Regions from separate parts of the Massilia sp. TSP1-1-2 genome, predicted to be linked through region 2. Evidence: predicted binding sites of a transcription regulator. Region 2 holds the regulator's gene; the other holds the start of a gene.

Evidence for each region. The regulator FNR, encoded in region 2, switches genes on or off when oxygen is low (the NO sensors DNR and NnrR bind a similar motif). The targets are predictions, from matches to a motif close to TTGATNNNNATCAA.
Region 1: ACP7BV_RS09865 (OmpW/AlkL family protein) is a predicted target of FNR. The motif match lies at 5,861-5,874, and genes of this name have one in related genera.

The regions. Positions count from the first base shown of each region.
Region 1 covers NZ_JAFCTU010000009.1:46,265-53,695, forward strand. The annotation lists gene ACP7BV_RS09830 (M48 family metalloprotease) at 1-389, opposite strand, end outside; gene ACP7BV_RS09835 (YbaN family protein) at 648-1,019, shown strand; gene ACP7BV_RS09840 (glycosyltransferase family 2 protein) at 999-2,051, opposite strand; gene ACP7BV_RS09845 (class I SAM-dependent methyltransferase) at 2,044-2,733, opposite strand; gene ACP7BV_RS09850 (GtrA family protein) at 2,765-3,172, opposite strand; gene ACP7BV_RS09855 (glycosyltransferase family 2 protein) at 3,183-3,965, opposite strand; gene ACP7BV_RS09860 (hypothetical protein) at 4,008-5,729, opposite strand; gene ACP7BV_RS09865 (OmpW/AlkL family protein) at 5,947-6,561, shown strand; gene ACP7BV_RS09870 (BlaI/MecI/CopY family transcriptional regulator) at 6,848-7,231, shown strand; partial or broken gene ACP7BV_RS09875 (M56 family metallopeptidase) at 7,294-7,431, shown strand, end outside.
Region 2 covers NZ_JAFCTU010000021.1:76,005-83,435, reverse strand. The annotation lists gene ACP7BV_RS17940 (LytR/AlgR family response regulator transcription factor) at 1-128, opposite strand, end outside; gene ACP7BV_RS17935 (sensor histidine kinase) at 121-1,389, opposite strand; gene ACP7BV_RS17930 (hypothetical protein) at 1,452-1,994, opposite strand; gene ACP7BV_RS17925 (DEAD/DEAH box helicase) at 2,047-3,300, shown strand; gene fnr (fumarate/nitrate reduction transcriptional regulator Fnr) at 3,325-4,086, shown strand; gene ACP7BV_RS17915 (hypothetical protein) at 4,245-4,466, opposite strand; gene ACP7BV_RS17910 (FixH family protein) at 4,475-5,008, opposite strand; gene ccoG (cytochrome c oxidase accessory protein CcoG) at 5,023-6,402, opposite strand; gene ccoP (cytochrome-c oxidase, cbb3-type subunit III) at 6,399-7,382, opposite strand; gene ACP7BV_RS17895 (cbb3-type cytochrome oxidase subunit 3) at 7,375-7,431, opposite strand, start outside.

The DNA of each region.
Region 1 (7,431 bases), on a different contig from region 2:
TGGCCGTCGCGCTGCCACAGCAGGTAGTGCGCCAGTTCGTGGCCGAGCACGGCGTCGATCTCGGCGCCGTTCAGCATACCCAGCACGGCGCCCTGGAAAATGATGTGGGCTTCGCCCGGCGCGGTGTAGACGGCAACATTGGCGAACCCGCCGTCATTCGACTGGTACAGCGAAATCGCCGGCGTGATCCCCAGCGCCTGCGCGGCGCGCGCGGCGGCAGCGTGCAGTTCGGGATGGGCTTTAAGGCTGAGCTGGTAGGTCGTTTTCAGCAGGTGCAGGCGCACTTGCTGCAGGTCGTCCTGGGTCGATAAGGCTCCCCAGCGCCACAGGTCGGGCTCGCGCGCCGAGAGGTAGTTGCAGACGTCGGCGTGGTAGGTGGTCGCTTCCAAGTTAATGAGGTCCTGTGGTGTAGGCGGGCGGGCGCGCGGTGGGAAGAATCGGAAGCCAGGATCGGAAGCCAGAATCATAACGCACGGCAGCACGAAACACCGTGGATGGGGCCGCGATTCGTGTGCAAACGCGTGAAACGTTTTACACTTCTGCAACCCTTGCCACATTGTTGGAATGAACATGCGTACTTTCACAGCCGGCCCGATCACTTCCTCTGTAACCCGCCCCCTTCCCGCCCTCACGCAAGACAGGCGCTGGTGAAAATCGTCCTGACCACTGTCGGCATCCTGGCCATCGTGCTTGGCGTGATCGGAATCTTCGTCCCCCTGCTGCCGACGACGCCCTTTCTTTTGCTGGCCGCAGCGTGCTTCGCGCGCAGCAACAAGGACATGCACAACTGGCTGTTGAACCACCGGCTGTTTGGCAGCTACCTGCGCAACTACGAGGAAGGCCGCGGCATTCCTTTCAGGGCCAAGGTGCTGGCGCTGGTCTTGATGTGGAGCTCGCTCGCGTACGCGGCGTGGCGCTACGAGTCGCTCTGGCTGCGCCTGCTGATCGTGAGCACAGGCGCCGCCGTCAGCATGTTCTTGCTGCGCCTGCCAACGTCGTCAGGGCCGCCGTCCGATTGAGTCGGCAGTGCGATCCGGCGCCGCCGCGCGGTCAGCCTTGCGCCGCCCGCCGCGCGGCGGTGGCGGCATGTTCGGCTGCGTGACCCTGTCGATCACGTAGCGGGGGCGCGACTTGACCTCGTCGACGATCTTGCCGAGATAGGCGCCGATCACGCCGATCGCCAGGATCTGAATTCCCCCGAGCATCATGATGGGCAAGACCGTGGACGCCCAGCCCGGCACAATATCATCGGTGAACAATTTCCCCCACAGCACATAGGCCGATGCCGCCATGGCGCCGGCGAACACCAGAAAACCGGTGACCGTGATCATTTGCAGCGGCACGGTTGAGAACGACGTGATCGCCTGCAGCGCGAGCTTGAGCATTTTACTGAGCGGATACTTCGATTCCCCGGCAAAGCGCTCCTTCCTCGCGTACTCGACCGTGGTGGTGCGAAAACCGAGCAGCGGTATGATGCCGCGAAGGTAAAGGTTCACTTCGCGGTATTCGCGCAAGGCTTCCACGGCGCAGCGCGCCATCAGCCTGAAATCGGCGTGGTTGTGCACCAGTTCCACACCAAAAAACGCCAGCAGCCGATAAAAAAACGAGGCGCTGCGGCGCTTGAACACGGTATCGGTGGAACGGTCCGCGCGCACGCCGTAGACGATGTCGTAGCCGTCCAGGTAGCGCTCGACCATGGTGTCGATCGCATTGATATCGTCCTGCAAGTCGGCGTCGATGGTTACGACGGCGTCGCCATCGGCCGCGAGCAGCCCGGCCAGCACGGCGTTCTGATGGCCCCGGTTGCGCGACAGGCTCAGGCCGGCCACCCTGCTGCGGGTGCGCGCCTCGTGTTCGATCAGCGACCAGGTGGCGTCGGCGCTGCCGTCATCGACGAAAATGATGCCACTGTCGGCGCCGATCATGCCCTTGCCGATCAGGCGCTCGAGCACGGCGTCGAACTGGCGCGCCGCTTCCGGCAGCACGTCTTGCTCGTTGTAGCAGGGCACGACGATGTGCAGCCTGGTGCGATTGGCGATGGCGTCATTCATAAGGTGAACTGGGTGAACTGGGTGAACCGGGTGAACTGGGTGAACTGGGTGAACTGGTGACGGTGGTGGCCGAAGGCGCCGCGCTGAAGGTTGCATACTCGGCCCGGATGCTGTCGCGCCAGACCAGCTGAACGTTGGTCAGCTGCAGGTAAAACCGCAGCATGATATTGATTGCCACCGGCGGAAAGGCGCTCAAGAACGACTTGCGGTCGGTGAACATCAGGGACCCCGATTTGGCGCCGAACGCGCACAGCCACTTGTGAATGACATCGTTGTTCCTGACGAACAGATCGGCGCTGTAGTTGGGCACTTCAATATAGCCGGCTTTGGCGATGCGGGAAAACTCCGCGCAGACGCGCACCGGATCGTCGAGATGCTCGAGGACGTGGCTGCAGATGATGAAATCGAATTGCTTTTCCTTGAACGGATAGGGAAACTGGTTCAGGTTCAGGTCGTGGAAGGGCAGCGTCTTGGCGCCGCTCGCCACCTTGAAGCCGCCGCGCTGCACGTCGTCGCTCTGCGCGAAATCGACCAGGACGTTGGCGTACTTGTTCGCAAAATGGCCGCAGCCAAAGTCACCGATGACCAACATGTCGTCGCTGAGATTGGCCCGGATGATCTTGTTCCTCTTGCGGGTCAACAGCTTTTGCATCACATACAAAAACAGCATTTGCATACGCATCCCATTCTGTGGCGTGTGAATCGAAGACAATCTACCGGTCCTGGTCGGGCGGCGCGGGTGCATGGAACACGAAAGCGCGGTTCAACAGGAACGACACCGGTATCGTGATCGCCGCCGCGATGGCGCCGGCCAGGTAATCATTGACGATGGTCCTGGCCAGCGCCTGGATGCCCAGGCTGCAGGCGAACAGGGCCAGCGAAATCAAGGTGAAGCGCAAAAAGCGATGGTCTCCCGGATGGTCGAAAACGTAAGCGCCGTGCAGCTTGAATCCCATCAGCATTCCCACTGTGTAGGCGGCCAGGGTGGCGATCGTGTAATGGCATCCCATCCGGATAAACAGGGCGAAGACCGCGTACGAGGCCAGCGTATTGAGAAACCCGACCATTGAAAAGCGCACCAGGCGCAAGAAGGTGCGGTAAATTGTTGCGGATACTACCACGGGCACACTCCTATAAAGTCCGGTACAGGATGGAACGCAGCACCCCGTTGAGGTGCGAGCGCAGCTTTCCGTACGCGACCAGTGCGCCATGGCCGCGCAGCACGCCTTGGGCCAGGCGGTCGAGGAACAGGGAAAACTGGCGTCCCTGGCGCTTGCCGATCGCCGCGCTCCACTGGCCGGGCGAGACGCGGAACGCGGCCAGCGCCGCATCGCTGTACCAGGCCGGTCCCTGCGCCATCAGGCGCAGCCAATAATCGAGGTCGACCATATACGCGATCGATGCATCGAACCGGCCCGCAGCGGCAGCGCTGCTGGCGCGCATCAGCACCGCGCTCGGCTCGCCGATGATGTTGGTGCCCTGGCGCGCGCAGCGGCGCGCCACCGCATCGAGCGCGACCAGGCCGTCGTCCAGGCCCGCGCCCCGGCTCAGCATTTTTTTGCCGTCCGGACCGATGATATCGCGCCGACAAAAGGCCAGCACCGCTTGCGGATGGCGCTCCAGCGCGTCGACCTGCGCGGCCAGGCAACCGGGCAGCAGCAAGTCGTCCTGGTGGAACAGCTTGACGTACTTGCCGCGCGCCGCGCCCAGCGCCCGGTTCCAGTTCCCTTCCGGCCCCAGGTTGCACGCATTGCGTTCGAGGATAACGCGCGCATCGCCGATCTGCTGCAGCCGCTCCCAACTGCCATCGGTCGAGCAATCGTCGAAGATCCGTAGTTCCAGATTTGCATAGCCCTGTTCCAGCACGGAGCGTATGGCCAGCTCCAGATAGGCGCCGCCATTGTAGATGGGCATGCAGATCGAGACGAGCGGAAGGCAGGCTTGGGCGCGCATGGGTCAGTAGAAATTGATGAACAAGCGATCATGATAGCCAGGGCCGATGGCCGGCAGCGTGGCCAGGCGCGGGCCGACCCACACCACGGCCGGACGCACGCCAGGCGGCGCTGCGATGCTGACGCTGCCCACGGCAAGTTCCACCGGTTCTTGCGCGACCGGTTTGTTGGCGACCAGCGCGCCGCGCAGTGGCAGCAATCGCCCCTGTTCGGACTGCATCACCAGATAGCGGCCGGGGTGCAGCACCGTGTAATTACCCCCGCCGGGCGCGAGTACGCCGCCCAGCAGCCAGAAATCATCGCTCAGCGCAATGTAGCGCTGCTCGATGAATTGCCAGCCAGTGTCGGGAAGCATATTGGTCCGGTAGCTGCGGATGATGACCGAGGCCGGGTGGGCGTTCAGCATCGAGGCCACCGAGGCGATGCTGCCATTGGCAAAGGCGGCCTTGTTGAGCGTATGGTTGTACCAGTTGTAGCCGATGCTTGCGCGCGTGGGCAGCATGCCGATGGCGTCGTAGACGCGGTCCTTGCGCGCATCGGTCAGCGCTTCGGCGGCGGCCATCAAGGTTTGTTGCCGCTCGTTGGTGTAGGCGAAGTGCCTGCGGGTGGCGTCGGCAAAAGGAAGCACCTGCCACAGCAGCAGCACGCCAAACAGGGCCGCGCCCGCATGGCGCCAACCCCAGTCAAAGGCGACCAGCGGCGCGCCGAAGCGAAACGCGAGCAGATAGGCGAACGGCACCAGGTTCACCAGGTTATAAGGGAAAGGCGTCGGATTGATCAGCAGTGCGCCATAGCTGCCTAGCGTGAGCAAGGCCTCGGGCAGCAGGCCGTCCCAGGTGAGCGCAGCGCGCCGTTCACGGCACAGCGTGACCACAACCCAGCACAGGGCCATGGCCACCAGTTCGCGCAGCAGCGGAACCTGGCGCGGCAATCGCCCCAGCGCCATCTCGGGATCCATCCGGACGGCGGCAGCGCCACTGGCCGCGCCCGCCTGCAAGCCGGCCAGGAACACCGGCCACGCGCCCGACACCAGATAGGCCGCCGCCACCGCCACGGCCCCACCAGCCGCGCCCAGCAGCCAAGCGCCCAGCAGGGGCGCGCGGGCTTGCCCGTGGGCAGGCGGGGGCAGCACCAGGAAAGCCAGGCTGAGCGGGGCTACATAAACGATTGCCTTCAAGCTCAGGAACGGCATGCACACCGACAGCACGCCAAGGCCGACGTACGACCAGCGCCCGCGCGGCGCGGTGCGGCCCAGCCACCACATGAGCAGCAGGCCGGTGAGGATCAGGTTGTCGTGCCGGATTTCAAACCCGTAATCCCACAAGGGCGCCAGCGTGGCCGCGCCAAACAGGGCTGCGACGCCGGCGAAGGACGTCAGCTTGCGGCCGGTATTAAGTGCCAGCAAATAGATGTTAAGCACGAACACGCCCAGGAACAGCAGGCGCGCCGACGTGAATATCTTGAATGATTCCTCCTGCGCGCTCACCAGCGCCGACATCGGTCCCAGCATCCACAGCAGCGCATTGGAAAAATAGAGATCGCTTTGGTGCGTGGCCACGACATGCGTCATGAACAGGTTTTGCGCTTCGTCGACCTGGAAAATGCGGTGCAAGGCAAGGTAGGCCGCCGCGCCGGCCAAGGCCAGCAGCGAGAGCAGCATTGCGCCCGTCATCCATCGTAGTTTGTTCGCCGACGTCATTTTTCCACCCTGAGGCACGACCCACATTATTACTTTCTTGGCGGTAATGAGGAAGCGAAACTTGTCGGGAGGGAGTGGGACAGGCTTGCGGGCAACAAAACCCGCCTCGCAGCGGCCTTGCGCGATGTGATACATGTTTTCATGCGTTATCAAAAATTTTGACACACATCAAGGATTTAGTTGAGCTACATCAATAAGCTGTAGCACATACCAACAAGCAACAACCCACAACTAGGAAAACATGATGATCAAGCGCTCCCTTATTGCAATTACCCTCAGCCTGCTCGGTGCGATCGGCACGAGCGCCCATGCGCAAGACGGCGACTGGCTGGTCCGGGTGCGCGCCGCCCACCTCAATCCGGCCGACAAATCCACACCGATCGCCGGCGTCGGCGCGTCCGACCGCATTTCGGTGTCGAACAAGACCATTCCCGAACTCGACATCAGTTACTTCTTTACGCCGCATCTGGCCGCCGAACTGGTGCTGACCTACCCGCAAGAACATGACGTGTTCATCGACGGCGCGCTGGCCGGCAGCTTCAAGCACCTGCCGCCAACGCTGCTCGGTCAGTACCACTTCGATGCGATCGGCCAGTTCACGCCTTACGTGGGCGTCGGCGTCAACTTCACGCGCATTTCCAGCGTGAACTTGTTAGATGGCGCAGGGGACCTGGAAAGCCACAGCGTCGGACTGGCCTTGCAGGCTGGTATCGACTATAAAATCAATGAAAAATGGTCACTCAACCTGGACGTCAAGCGCGTCAATATTCGCAGCGACGTGATCGTTGCTGGCACCACCGTGAGCAAGCTCAAGGTTGATCCGACGATGGTAGCGCTGGGCGTTGGCTACCGCTTCTAAAGCAAGCGCAGTCCCGGCCGAGGAAACAAAAAGCCCTGCAAGTGAATAAGTTGCAGGGCTTTTTTACGCCTGCGCTGCGGCGATAACAATCATCAGCGAGGCACAGGCAGGAGTGATCGCTATCTTGCTTTGGAAGTTTTGCAGGAACTAATGGAAACCACATCCTGAAAAAATGAATGGACCATCTTCATCTCATCGCCAGACGTAGAAAAATCCCACATCGCCTGTTGACTTGGATGTGACAGTTGTCGCACAATATTGGCAACTGTCGCACGCGGAGCAAACCATGGCAATTCCCTCGATTTCTGAACTGACCTTGCTGAAGTCGCTCTGGCGACAGCAACCGCTCAGCGCGCGCGAAATCCATGATCAGGTAGCTGACGAACTTGGCTGGTCGTTTTCGTCCACCCGCAAGACGCTCGAGCGCATGCTCGACAAGGGTTCGGTGCGCCGGTTGGCCGTGCACGGCGTCCAGGTGTACGAGGCAGCGCTCGACAAGGTCGACACCCTGGCCGCGTTCGCGCATGACTTCGGCAAGCGCGTCATGGAGCTGGACACGCCCCTGCCCGTGACCATGTTCACAGGCAGCAAACTGGTAGACGACGCCGAGCTCGCGCAACTGGAACAGCTTCTCAACGACTGGCCCGAAGGCGGCGACGAAGCGAAATGAGCGCCATCGACTTGCTTGGTTTGCGCTTCCTGTTAGCCAGTGGCGGCTGTCTCGCCGCCGGGATGGGCGTGTGGGCACTGACCGCGCTGTGCCATCGCCTGGCCGATTCATCCGCGCACCGTTCCCTGTGGATGCTGGGCCAGTTGACTGTGGTGGCGGTCTTCCTGGTCATCCTGCTGCCGCACAGCGAACGGCTGCGG
Region 2 (7,431 bases):
GCTTCCAGCGCGCTGCCGCCGTCGTCGCAGGCCGCGACAATGTCCAGTTCCGGCCAGACCTCGCCCAGCAGCATCACCAGCGCCTCGCGCAGCAGCGTTTCATCTTCGGCAATTACGCACTTAGTCATGCTGCGCTCCCTTTTTGATCGTGTTCAGGGCGGTGTTGGGCACCGTGATCGTGGCCGCGACCCCGCTGGGAAAATTGGCCACGATGGCAAACGAGGCGGCGCTGCCGTAGGCCAGGCGCAGCCGTTCGCGCACATTGCGCAGTCCGATGCCGGTGCCGCCGCCCTCGGCCGAAAAACCGCGCCCGTCGTCGGCCACCGTGACCGCCACCGCGGTCTCGTGGGTGCGCGCCAGGATCCACACCGTGCCTCCGCCGGACTTGGGTTCAAGCCCGTGCTTGATGGCGTTTTCCACCAGCGTTTGCAGCATCATCGTGGGAAACAGCACGGCGCGCAGCGCAGCGGGGACCTCGACCTGCAGCGACAGGCGGCTGCCCATGCGAATTTTCAGAATGTCGAGGTAAGCCTGGGCCCGTTCGAGTTCATCGCCAATGGTCGAGAGGCTATCCTCGGTGCGCGGCAGCGAATGGCGCAGGTATAGAATCAGGTTGCCCAGCATCTCGTCAGCGCGGGGGGGATCGGTGCGCGTGAGCAGTTGGGCGCTGGCCAGCGTGTTGTACAAAAAGTGCGGCTCGACCTGGGCGTGCAGCAAACTCAATTTGGCCACCGTCAATTCCTTTTCGGTGGCGCTTTGGACCACGCTGGCCTGCTCGGCGCGGCGCAGGCCGGCCACGCGCCGCGTAACCGAGCGCACGATCGCTTCCGCGTTTTCCAGGTTGGTGGCGAAGTCGACGAAAAACCAGTCGCTCCAGGCTGAGCGCTCCGGTTCGCAAATGAGCGTCACGCTGCCGGCCTCGCCATTCGGCGCGACCGTCACCAGGATCTGGTTGAAGTGGGTGCGCAAGTGGCGCGTGAACTGGATTTGCACCGTGTCGCCACTGTAAGGGTCGATACGCTTGATCTTGGCGCGCAGTTGCAAGCTGTCGCGCGCGCTGTCGACCGACTCGATGCCCGGCAGTTCGCGCACCGCCGCCTCGACCAGGTCGAAGGCGGCTCCCGCTTCGAACGGGATTTCGATCTGGCGCCGCTGGCGGTTCGACAGCGAGCTGCTGTTGACTTCGCCGGTAATCAGGCGCACCCGGCGCAGGTGCGAAAAGGCCGTGATCAAGACCACGGCGCCGAGCAGCATGCCGGTCGCCGCAATAAAGCCGCCGGCGTCGCGCCCGATCGGTTGCAGCAGCGCGTCGTTGGCGATCAAGGCGCACAGGAAATACAGCACCATCCAGGAAACGGTGAGGCGAAACAGGAAAAAGAGGCTGGTCATGAGGGGTTCCGGGTCAGTAGTCGTAGGCGCAGCTTAGCAAGCGCGGTCCGTGACTTCCGGCATTATCCGACAGAACCCCGCAGGGGCCGACGGAGGCGGGAAAACCAGCCAATGTCATCGTCGACGGTCCTATCGCAGTAGCGCATCATGTCCTCCATGGCGGCGGGAGCATCCACACCGGCTATATGCTCGGGCGTGGTATTTCTGCGGCATAACAGCACACGGTTGACGATGGTGCCCGTTATCCAGCGGCAGCCCCCTACCTGGACGTTCGTATAGCCGCGACAGGACAATTTGAATGCCAGCGATTGCGCCATGCCAGCGGCCGCGCCGCCGAAACACGACCATAGGATGACCTTGCCCGCAAACGCTTTCGGCAGACCCCGTTTCTCGAGCAGGCGAGCCAGTGAGCGCGCCGAATGCGTATACCCGGCGTCTTTTTGAATGCGGTCGCCATAATTTCCATGTCCCAAAATCAGCAAGTCGTGATGCAGATGGGCCAGACTAATTTCCGGTGATGAGACATCGCTCCCCACATTGCCTTGAGCCGAAGGCTGGCAATGCAGCGTCGCGGCCGCGCTGGCCCACCTTTGTGGGACGGACACGGGCGGACAGGCTAAACTGTCGGCTCCATTCCCAACGCTGCAAGGTTTGCCCATGTCGTTTGCTTCCCTCGGTCTGATCGACCCGCTCATGCGCACGCTCGATGCGCTGGGCTACACGAGCGCCACGCCGGTGCAGGCACAGGCGATCGGCCCGATCCTGGCCGGGCGCGACGTAATGGCCGCAGCCCAGACCGGGACCGGCAAGACCGCCGGTTTCGCCCTCCCGCTGCTGCAGCGCCTGACCATGGAAGGCGGCCAGGTGGGCAGCAACGCGGTGCGCGTGCTGGTGCTGGTGCCCACGCGCGAATTGGCCGAGCAAGTGCACGACAGTTTCAAGGAATATGGCGCCGGCCTGCCGCTGCGCACCCATGTCGCTTACGGCGGCGTGAGCATCAATCCGCAAATGATGAAGCTACGCAAAGGGCTCGACGTACTGGTGGCCACGCCCGGGCGCCTGCTCGACCTGTACCGCCAGAATGCGGTCAAGTTCGACCAGTTGCAAACCTTGGTGCTCGACGAGGCCGACCGCATGCTCGACCTGGGCTTTTCGCGCGAACTGAATGACATTTTTTCCGCCCTGCCCGCCAAGCGCCAGACCCTGTTGTTTTCGGCCACGTTTTCCGACGAGATCCGCGCGCTGGCCGGCAAGCTCTTGAACAACCCTTTGAGCATTGAAGTTAGCGCGCGCAACAGCACGGTGCAGCGGATTCGGCAGTGGGTGGTGCCGGTCGATAAAAAACGCAAGCCCGAGCTGTTCTTGCATTTGTTGCACAAGCTGCGCTGGGGCCAGGTGCTGGTGTTCGTCAAGACGCGCAAGGGTGTCGACCAACTGGTCGACACCCTGGCGGCAAATGGCGTGGCGGCCGACGCGATTCACGGCGACAAGGCGCAGCCGGCGCGCCTGCGGGCGCTGGAGCGTTTCAAGGCGGGCCAGTGCAAGATACTGGTGGCAACCGACGTCGCCGCGCGCGGGCTGGACATCGACGACTTGCCGCAAGTGGTCAATTTCGACTTACCCACCGTGGCCGAAGACTATATCCACCGCACCGGCCGCACCGGCCGCGCGGGCAATGCGGGCCAGGCGGTGTCGCTGGTATGCGCCGATGAGGTGGACTTGCTCGCCGCCATTGAAATGTTCACGCGGCAAACCCTGGAACGCATCGAAGAGCCCGGCTTTTCGCCCGAGCACCGGGTGCCGCTGACCGATACGGCAGGCCAGGTCGTCAAGAAGCCGAAGAAGGCGAAAAAGGCCAAGGTGACGGGCGATGTTTTGCACGTGGATGTCCGCTTTTTAAAAACCCGATAAGCTGCGATGAAGTATGATGCCTGAATGAATCAACCGAATCCCCCTGCAGCTGTATTAAATATCAACGTCTTGAAAGCAAGCTGCGCAGGATGCAGCATGCACCAATTATGCCTTCCCATGGGGCTCGACGAGGGCGAACTGAGTCGGCTGGACCAGATCATTGGCAAGCGCAGCCGCATTTTGCGCGACGAGCGCCTGTACCAAATGGATCAGCCTTTTCGCAGTTTGTACGCGATTCGCTTCGGCCATTTCAAGACTTACCAGGTCAATGCGGCCGGAGAACAACAGATTACGGGTTTTCAGATGGCCGGCGAATTGCTGGGGATGGACGCCATCAGCGGCGACCGCCACCATTGCGACGCAGTGGCGCTCGAGGATAGCGAAGTGTGCGAGATTCCGTTCACCCGCCTTGAAGACTTGTTCGGCCAGGTGCCGACGCTGCTGCGTCATTTTCACCGCATCATGAGCCAGGAAATCACGCGTGAACAAAACGTCATGCTATTGCTGGGCAATATGCGCGCCGAGCAGCGTTTTGCGGTGTTTCTGGTCAATTTGTCGTCGCGCTACGCGGCGCGCGGGTATTCGCCGACCAGCTTTCAGTTGCGCATGTCGCGTGAAGATATTGGCAATTATCTGGGCTTGACCATTGAAAGCATCAGTCGATTGCTGTCGCGCTTCAAAAAGCAGGGCTGGTTAAAGGTCGACAAGCGCGAAGTGACGCTGCTCGACCCGGTGATGCTCAAGGCGATGGCCGCCGGTACCGCGCAGTGCAGCCCGATGGCCTGAGTCAGGCTACCCGTAACAGTCCCCCCACATCGTCGTCGCGCACGCGACGGACCCATGGAACATTGGCTCAGTTGAACCGTTCCATTGCCGCCAATCGTCGCCCCCGCGTTCACGCGCCAGCCGTCGTTGGTCACTTGGGCCCCATGGGACCCAACGACTCAAAACGGCGCCTTTCCATCGTCCGGCACCACGATCAAATACCCCGTCAGCAAGCCGGCCAGCGTGCAAAACGTCCAGAAGAAGAAAAACCCGATGCTGTAGACCGCCATCGGCGCCAGCGACGACAGCGCTTCCGGCTCGACCCACGAGAAGAAAAAGCCTTCAGCGAGCGCCGCGGCCAGGAACGATGGCCACAGCACCGCCATCGCCAGGCGCTTCATGCCCTGCCTCATGGCGCAATGGCCGCATCGGCGTCGATCGTCATCGACTGCTGGGCCGGAAATTGCCATTCGGCAGCCAGGCGCCAGTCGCGCTTGCCCCCTTCCACATTCACCTGCCAGCGCGCCTGCTCCAGCGCCGGCAGCGGCGCCGAAAAACGCCCCTGCGCATCCGGATACACGGCGAGCAAAATGTCTTTTTCAGGCAACGTCGAATGCGCCAGTCCGATCCTGAACGGGGTCGTAACCGGCCGCCCAAAGCTGGTCAATTCGCCCTGCATCGCATGCGCGCCGGCGTTGTAGTGCAGCGCCACCGACAGGCGCTGGGCGCTGGCCACGCGGTCGCGCCGCAAGTCCTGGTTGATCGCCTTGCCCTGCTTGTAATAGTCGTCGACCACCATCGCGTCCTGGCGCGTATAGGCCAGGTAACCGGTGTAGCCGCCGGCCACCAGGACCACGGCCGGCCCGAGCATCAGCAGCCATGGCCAGCGCTGGGCATACCATGGCGGCGCCGTGCGCAGCCTGGGTTGGGAAGCAGTTTGCATGCGGTTCTCCTTCATTATCTCGGTACGATAAATACGGCTTTTTCGGTGACCTTGAGCGAGGGCTGGTCGATCGCGCTCAATTCGAACATGATCGCATGCGAGCCGCCCGTCAGGGCTGCCCGTTCGGTCTGCACCCGCACCGGCACGGCGCGCGTGCTGGCGCCGTCGAGCAGCACTTCTTCCTGGTCGGCCAGGCGCACCCCGGGCAGGCCGCTGACGACAATGTGGAAGCGATGCGCCGTTTCGCCGGTGTTCATCACCTGCAGACGGTACACGTTTTCAATCACGCCGTCGCCCACTTCGCGCCCCATCGAGCCGCGGTCGCGGATGACGTCAAGCTTGAGCGGGGTGCGCAGCGCAAGCGCGGTGCCAAAGCCGATGCCGATCAGGGCCAGCAGCGCGCTGTAAATGAGCACGCGTGGGCGCACGATGTGCGCCCCGATCTGGCGCGCCGACCAGCCCTTTTCCATGGCCTGGTCGGTCGAATAGCGAATCAGCCCGCGCGGCAGGTCGATCTTGTCCATCACGCCGTTGCAAGCGTCCACGCAGGCCGCGCAGCCGATGCATTCATACTGCAGGCCATTGCGAATGTCGATTCCGGTCGGGCACACCTGCACGCACAGGGTGCAGTCGATGCAGTCGCCCTTGGTGCGTTCGGCCGTTTGCACGCCGCGCGGCTCGCCCCGTTCCCGGTCGTAGGTAACGATCAGCGTGTCTTTGTCGAACATGGCGCTCTGGAAGCGCGCATAGGGGCACATGTATTTGCACACCTGCTCGCGCAGCCAGCCTGCGTTGCCGTAGGTGGCGAGCGCGTAAAAGCCGATCCAGAACCATTCCCACGGCCCCAGACTGAGCGCGCCAATGCCCGCCATCATCGAGCGCATGGGCGCAAAGTAACCGACAAACGAGATCCCGGTCCACAGCGCCACCAGCCACCAGGCGCTGTGTTTGGCGCTCTTGCGCCAGATCTTGTCCAGCGTCCAGGGTTGGCGATCGAGCCGGATGCGGGCGCTGCGCGCGCCTTCGATCTTGCGCTCGATCCACATGAAAATTTCGGTGTACACCGTCTGCGGACAGGCAAAGCCGCACCACACGCGCCCGGCCACGGCCGTCACCAAAAACAGCAGCCAGGCGCAGATGATCAGCAGCGCAGCGAGGTAAATGAAATCCTGCGGCCACAGCACCAACCCAAAGATGTAGAACTTGCGCGCGGCCAGGTCGAACAGGACCGCCTGACGATCGTTCCAGGTCAGCCACGGCAGACCATAGAACACGATCTGCGTGATCCACACGCAGGCCCAGCGCAGGGTCGCATAGCGGCCCTTCGCCTCGCGCGGATAAATCTCCTCGCGCGCCGCGTACATCTTGATCACCTTTGGACTGGACTGCTTCATTTTTTAGCCACTGCCGCGTTGTCGCTGGCCGCGTTAGGACTGGCCGCGCTGATGCTGGCAGATTTGGTGCCGGCCGGGTCGTTCGACAGGCTCCACACGTAAGCTGCCAGCACGTGCACCTTGTCGGCGCCCAGGAAGTCCTCGAAGGCCGGCATCTGGTTGTCGCGCCCCTTGCGGATGGTTTCCATGATGGTGTCGGCGCTGCCGCCATACAGCCAGACCTTGTCGGTCAGGTTCGGCGCGCCGATGGCCTGGTTGCCCCCGCCGCTGGCGGTGTGGCAAGCCATGCAGGCACTGAACTTGGACTTGCCGAACACCGCCTTGATCGGATCGTGCGAGGCGCCCGACAAGCTCTTGACGTATTGGACAACGTTGACGATATCGTCATCCGAGCCGACCGCCGCGCCCATTGGCGGCATCACCCCGTGACGCCCCTTCATGATGGTCGTCTTGATGATCTCCGGCGTGCCGCCATGCAGCCAGTCGCTGTCGGTCAGGTTCGGATAACCCTTGTTGCCGCGCGCATCCGAGCCGTGGCACTGGGCGCAGTACGTCATGAACAGGCGCTCGCCGATGGCATGCGCCTTCGGGTCGGCCGCCACCACCTCGATCGGCTGGCCGGAAAAGCGCGCAAACTGCGGACCGTATTCGGCATCGGCTTTACTGAGTTCTTCAGTGTAGGCGCTGCTCGACTTCCAGCCAAGCTTGCCGGCATAGCTGCCAAGGCCCGGATACAGGAACAGGTAAGCGAGCGCGAAGACGATGGTGATGTAGAACAGCCACATCCACCAGCGCGGCAGCGGCGTGTTCAACTCGGACAGGTCTTCGTCCCACACGTGGCCGGTGGTGCCGTCGCTCGGCGCGTCGGGCGCAACTTTGTGCAGCGACTGCGAGTACAGCAAAATGCCGCAGCCGGCCACGGACAGCAGCGTGATGACGACGATGAACAGGTCCCAGAATACGTGGGTAAAATCAGACATGGCGCTTCTCCTGCACGCCATCATCGAGGGCGTCGTCGGCAAACGGCAG